One region of the uncultured Citricoccus sp. genome, then DNA from elsewhere that is predicted to be linked to it. Evidence: riboswitches for the same ligand, from Rfam matches in the RefSeq annotation. Region 1 holds a riboswitch; the other holds the start of a gene.
The links. A riboswitch is a leader RNA that binds a small molecule or an ion and turns the genes downstream of it on or off. The one in region 1 is predicted to bind thiamine pyrophosphate.
Positions count from the first base shown of each region.

Region 2: another riboswitch for thiamine pyrophosphate. It lies ahead of Q0283_RS00445 (thiamine ABC transporter substrate binding subunit); the one in region 1 lies ahead of thiO (glycine oxidase ThiO).

Region 1 covers NZ_CALMQR010000103.1:36,711-39,911, forward strand. Annotated here, with positions in the region: gene Q0283_RS12410 (IclR family transcriptional regulator) at 41-817, shown strand; TPP riboswitch at 1,185-1,286, shown strand; gene thiO (glycine oxidase ThiO) at 1,280-2,587, shown strand; gene thiS (sulfur carrier protein ThiS) at 2,591-2,830, shown strand; gene Q0283_RS12425 (thiazole synthase) at 2,834-3,201, shown strand, end outside.
Region 2 covers NZ_CALMQR010000008.1:12,203-15,403, reverse strand. Annotated here, with positions in the region: gene Q0283_RS00450 (iron ABC transporter permease) at 1-377, opposite strand, end outside; gene Q0283_RS00445 (thiamine ABC transporter substrate binding subunit) at 409-1,521, opposite strand; TPP riboswitch at 1,573-1,676, opposite strand; gene Q0283_RS00440 (formylglycine-generating enzyme family protein) at 1,876-2,787, shown strand; gene Q0283_RS00435 (sulfatase) at 2,792-3,201, opposite strand, start outside.

The sequences.
Region 1 (3,201 bases):
GGATGGCGGCTTGGCCAGAGGAAAGCAGGGGATTAAAGGCATGGCTGCGGAGTCGAGTTCGGGGACCACCCCCATCTTGGTGTTGCACAAGGTCGCTGAGATCCTCAACTGCTTCTCCGTGGAGGAGCCGGACCCCACGCTGCAGCAGATCGTGCGTCTGACCGGGCTTCCTCCCAGCACGTGCCAGCGCCTGGTGCAAAACTTGGTGCGGGAGGGTTTTCTGGACCGCGACGGCGACCGATACCGCATCGGGATCGGCCTGGTCAGGTGGGCTACGCCCGGGACTTTAGGACTGGATGTGGTGCGGTTGGTCAGGCCGGTGCTACAAGACCTTCGCGATGAAACCGGTGAGACGGCGTGCTTCTACGTGCGCGACGGTGCGTTCAGAACAGTGGTTGCGGTCGCTGAGACCCGCCACGTGGTCATGCGCCCCTTCATGGTCGGTCAAGTCATGCCCATTCATGCTGGAGCCCCCGGCAAGATCTTCTTGGCCTTCGATCCCGAGGCCAGGGACGCCCTTGTGGGTTCTTCCCTCGATCGGTTCACGCAATTCACTCCACAAAGCCTGGAACTACTGGACGCCCAGAGTCAGCAAGCCCAGGAGATGGGTTATTTCGCGGCGTTCGGCGAGCGACACGAAGACGTCGGTTCCATTAGCGCCCCGGTCTTCAACCACACCGGTCAACTGGCAGGAGTAATCGGGCTGGGTTTCCCCACCCAACGCGTCGGGCCGGACGATGTTGAACGGCTGGGGCCCATCGTGGCTCGGTCTGGGCGTGCTGCGAGCAACGCGCTGGGGTACGCGACCACGCCGTAAGCCCCCTATTAGCTGGAAGGTCGGCCGGTTCGGTTCGCGAGCCGCGCCTGCGCACGGGGCTTTATGCCTTAAGACCACAAAAAGCGGATCCGTCCTCGGTTGCCCAGCCGCCGGTGGCCCCGTCGGCCTGACCCCGGTGATTGCACCCGCCCACCCGAGCGACTGGTCATCGGGCCACCCCATGCTTTTGATGGCAAACCTTTAGTGCGATGGGTGCCCCTCCCCCGCGTCCCCACGGTGACGATCGGCCCGCCCGGCCCCTTCTGAGATGGGCCGGGGCATGCTTACCAACCCGAGCTCGGCGGGTGTTGCACTCGTCTGCCGGTGATGAAGTCGGGGATAGGATGGGCGCACGCTGCCAATAGTCAGCGAGTTCTGCGGGAGCCCCATCGGGGCTGAGAGGGCTTAAGAGCCGACCGCCACACCTGATGCGGATCATGCCGCCGGAGGAAAGGACATGCGGTGAGTGCTGCGTACCCTGCCGTCTCTTCACGTCCCGCAATCGATGCAGTCGATGTCGCGGTGGTGGGTGCCGGACTGATTGGCCTGGCCACTGCCTGGGAACTGCGTCGACGCGGCCGCTCGGTGGTGGTGATCGATCCAGCCCCGGGGGAAGGGGCTTCGAGGGCGGCTGCCGGGATGCTGGCCCCGGTGAGCGAGGTTCAGTATCAGCAACAGGCCCTCTATCCGCTGATGAGCGCCTCGGCCGCCGAATACCCGGGTTTCGTCGAGACCCTCGAACGGGACTCCGGGAAAAGCGTCGGTTACCGGGTCACTGAGACCTTGGTGTGCGGTGTCGATATCGCGGACCGCCAGGGCCTCACCGATCTGAGCCAGTTACAGCAACGCCATGGCATGGCGGTGGAGCAGTTGCCCCTGGGCGAGGCCCGTTCGCTTGAACCGGCCCTGTCACCGCGTCTTTCAGCCGTGTTCCGTGCCCCCGCCGATCATCAGGTCGACCCTCGCCGGTTGGTGGCGGGATTACTGAGGGTCCTGACCGGTCAAGACGGGACCGCGAGGCCACCAGACGGGAGTACGGATGGCGGCCTGGGGTGTGTGCGACGCGAACGGGCCAAGGCGTTGTTGCGGAACAGACGCGGGGCCGTGGCCGGTGTCATGCTGGCCAACGGGCAGCAGATATTGGCCGCTGAAACCGTTCTGGCCCCCGGCCTGGGCGCCGAGGGGTTTGAGGGTTTGCCGGCCAATTGCCGCCTGCCGCTGCGTCCTGTTCATGGCGACATCCTCCGGGCTCGCCTCCCACCGGGCGCGCGACCTTTGATCGAGCGGACCGTCCGCGGCCTGGTGCATGGTGTGGCGGTCTATCTCGTACCGCGCACGGACGGCACGGTCGTGATCGGGGCTACTTCTCGCGAGGATGACCAGTCGGGAGCCAATGCCGGCGGAGTGTTCCGGTTGCTGCGCGACGCCCAGGCCCTGGTGCCGGGGGTCGTCGATCTGGAGCTGATGGAGGTCATGGCCCGGGCCCGTCCCGGAACACCCGATGACGTGCCCTACCTTGGCCGTGTTCGTGGGCACGGCGGTGGCTTCGTGCCCGGCCTGGTGGTCTCCACCGGGTATTTCCGCCACGGTGTACTCCTTGCCCCGTTGGCCGCCCGCCTCGCCGCCCAGTTGATCACGGGTGAGACGGGAGCCGAACCGGATATCGATGCCGCGCATCTTGCCGCCACTGACCCGCAGCGCTTCGAACCGTCGGTCCTCGACCGTCAGGTGGTGTCCCCTTCGCACGTGTGTACCCGAGAACAGGAGTAGTTGATGCCGACCATCACCCTCAACGGCGCCCCCCGGGTCGTGTCTGGTGACACGACCATCATTGATCTGGTCTCCCAAACCGCGGCTCGGCCCCTGGCCAGCGATGGACGCCCGCTGGACGGAGGCGGGCTGGGTATGGCGGTAGCGGTCGACGCCGCGGTGGTTCCCCGTAGCCGGTGGTCTCGCACTCCCGTGCTCGAGGGCCAGACCATCGAGATCATTACCGCCGTCCAGGGAGGTTGACACGTGGGTACCACCGCACGCCCAGACCCGTTCGTTCTCGACGAGGTGGAGTTGTCCTCGCGGTTGATTATGGGGACCGGGGGTTTGAGCTCTCTGCACACCCTGGAGCGGGCCCTGCGGGCTTCCGAGACTGAATTGACCACGGTGGCTCTGCGCCGTTACACCCCCAGGCAGGGAGACAGTTTGTTCTCGGTGCTGGAACGCAACCGGATTCGTGTCTTGCCCAACACCGCCGGGTGTTATACCGCCCGCGACGCTGTGCTGACGGCGGAGCTGGGTCGGGAGGCCTTGGAGACCGATTGGGTCAAGCTCGAGGTCATCGCGGACGAGGACACCTTGTTGCCCGACGTCTCCGAGTTGCTCGAGGCCAC
Region 2 (3,201 bases), on a different contig from region 1:
AGCAGCGATCCCAGTGTTCCGGCCACCGCCAGTCCCAGCGTCTGCCCCACGAGCCGCCAGGTGCGCGACTCGGCCAGCACCTCGGCGAAGGCGCCGAGGTCGAGCTGCCCGGCGGCGTTCGTCACGCCACGGGCCAGCATCGACCCGACGGGCCACAGGAAGAACACCGCCAGGAACGCCAGCGGGACGGCGGCGACCACCGTCCACACCAGCCCGCGGCCCACCGGGCCGGCGGCACGCCTCCACCGCCCGGGCACGACGTCCGCCCGGTCACCGCCCGGCGGGGCGGTTCCGGTCTCCGGGGCCCGACCGGACGCCGGCACCCGGGTGGGGGCCGGCGTCGGGACCAGGGCCGGGTCTCCCGGGACCAGGCTCATCCGTCGCGTCCTGTCCGGTGGGGGATGCCGATCAGCTCGCGGCCTCGTAGAGTGCGTTCCAGTCCTCGAGCCAGGCCTCGCGCTTCTCGGCGATCTGCCGCAGGTCCGCCTCGATCGGGTCCTCGACGAGGGTGGCGTTCTGCGCCCATTCGGCCGGCAGCTCGAGGGACTCGTCCACCGGGTACATGAACATGTTCTCCGGCAGCGAGGCCTGGAAGTCCTCGGCGAGCAGGAAGTCGATGAACGCCTGCGCGCCCTCGGGGTTCTTCGCGCCCTCCACGACGCCGGCGTACTCGACCTGGGTGGTGCAGGTGTCCTCGACGACCCCGGTGGTCGGGGCGAAGGCGGGGGAGGACGAGTAGCTGAGCACCAGCGGGTAGGCGCCCTGGCCCTCGCCGGCGGAGAAGTCGGAGTAGTAGGCGTCCGACCAGCCGGCGGCGACCTTGGTGCCGCCCTCGAGCAACCGCTGCCAGTAGTCCTGCCAGCCGTCCTCGCCCTTCTCGGTCACGGTGGCGGCCAGGAAGGCCAGGCCGGGGGAGGAGGTGACCGGATTGGTGGTGACGAACAGCCGCGCGTACTCGGGCCTGGCCAGGTCCTCCAGGGTGGTCGGCGCGGCGAGGTCGTTCTCCTCGAACCACTGCTCGTCCACGTTGACGCAGACCTGGCCCTGGTCGATGGGGGTCAGCCGGTCCTCGACGACGAGGTCCTGGGCGGATTCCGGCAGCGCCCCGGAGGCGTACTCGGCGACGACGCCCTCGTCGATGACGCGCTGGGCCGAGAGATTGTCGATGCCGTAGACCGCGTCCACGGTGGGGTTGTCCTTGGACAGGATCAGCTGGTTGACCAGGGTGCCGGCGTCGCCCGGGGCGGTGGTGGTGAGCTCGTAGCCGGACTCCTGCTCGAAGGCGGCGATCTGCTCCTCGGTGATGTTGAAGGAGTCGTGGGTCATCACGGTCACCGTGCCACCGGTGCCGGCTCCCGAGGCGCCGCTCGCGCCGTCGGTGGTGGCCGGCGCCGTGCCGTCGCCCGCGCCGGACTGGTCCGCGACCGAGCAGCCGGTCAGGGCCAGCGCGGCGATGCCCAGGATCGCGAGGGCGCCACGGGCACGGCGTCTGCTGGTGGGCGCTGCGGAAAGGTGGTGCATGAGTTCCTCCAATACCTCTGGAGGGGACGGGGCGGCGGGTGCGCCGACCCGAGGAGAGAAAGCTCGACTTCCTTCGCCGGTGCTAACCGGGCAGGTTCGAGGGTCTGCGGTGTGCGCACTCTCAGCGCCGGCCTGGCGCTCCCCTGTCGTTGAACCTTCAGTCTAGTGCCGGGGGAGGGGCGGGGTCATCTCGGTCGGCTGACGTGACCGGCCGTGGCGGCGCACCATAATGGAAAAGCCCTGCCTGTCTGAGCTGTCCGGCTGAGCACCTGCACGACGAATCGGCCCTGAGAGGTGGATGTGGACTGTTGTCATCCCGCTGCCGGCGGTACCGAGCCGGGACGTGCGCAGCACATGGATCCGCGGGAGCCTGCGTCTCGGGCCGTCCACACGGGCCCGGTCCAGTCGAGCTCCACCCACGGCATCGAGCAGGTTGAGGTTCCCGCCGGTCGGTTCCTCATGGGGGACCACTTCGGTGAGGGGTACCCCGCAGACGGTGAGACGCCCGTGCACGCGGTGCGGTTGGACGGCTTCTCCATGGACGCCACCACCGTGACGGTCGACGACTTCCGGCGGTTCGTGGAGCAGACCGCGTACGTCACGGAGGCGGAACGGTTCGGGTCCTCGGCGGTCTTCCACCTGGAACTCATTGCTCGTCGGCTGAACCCGGCGGGCGCGAACCCGGTCCCGGGGACGGCCTGGTGGGTCAACGTGCCCGGGGCGTGCTGGCATGCCCCGCTCGGACCGGGATCCCGGGCGGACGAGGACCACCCGGTGGTCCACGTCAGCTGGAATGACGCCCAGGCCTACTGCGCGTGGGCCGGGCGCCGCCTGCCGCACGAGGCGCAATGGGAGTACGCGGCCCGCGGCGGGCTGCAGGGCCACCGCTACGCCTGGGGCGATGAGCTCGTGCCGGGCGGCGAGCACCACTGCAACATCTTCCAGGGACGCTTCCCCGTGGAGAACACGATCGACGACGGTTTCCTCTCCACGGCCCCGGTGCGGACGTTCCCGGCCAACGGGTTCGGCCTGTTCCAGATGGCCGGGAACGTCTGGGAGTGGTGCCAGGACTGGTTCCTGCCGCGCTACTACCGGCGCAGTCCCGAGGAGAATCCCCCCGGGCCGCCGTTCGGCGAGGGCAGGGTCATGCGCGGAGGGTCGTTCCTCTGCCACGACTCCTACTGCAACCGGTACCGGGTGGCAGCGCGGAGCAGGAACAGTCCGGACTCCTCGAGCAGCAACTGCGGCTTCCGGACCGTCGGCTGACGGGTCAGGCCGCCGCCCGCACCCGGACCCCGTGGTCGGTCAGCGCCAGCAACTCGTCCAGCATCAGCTGGCGCATGCGGTCCACGACCTCCTCGCACCCCGGCCTGGCGGCCAGGTTGTGGGCCTCCTCCGGGTCCGAGTCGAGCAGGTACAGCTCCTCGGCGTCGGTGCCGAAGTACCGCGTGTAGCGGGCCTCGGGGGTGATGACCGAACGGATGTGCACGGGGGCCGGCAGCCCGTCGAGGCCGAACGGCTGATCCTCCTCGACGATCAGTGCCCTGCGGTGGACGGAGGCCTCGCCCCGCAGCAGCGGGACCAGGCTGCGGCCCTGGATGCCGCGGTGTCCCGAGACCCCGGTGAGTTCCAGCAGGGTGGGCACCAGGTCCGCGTTCGAGACCAGGGCCGTCGAGGCCG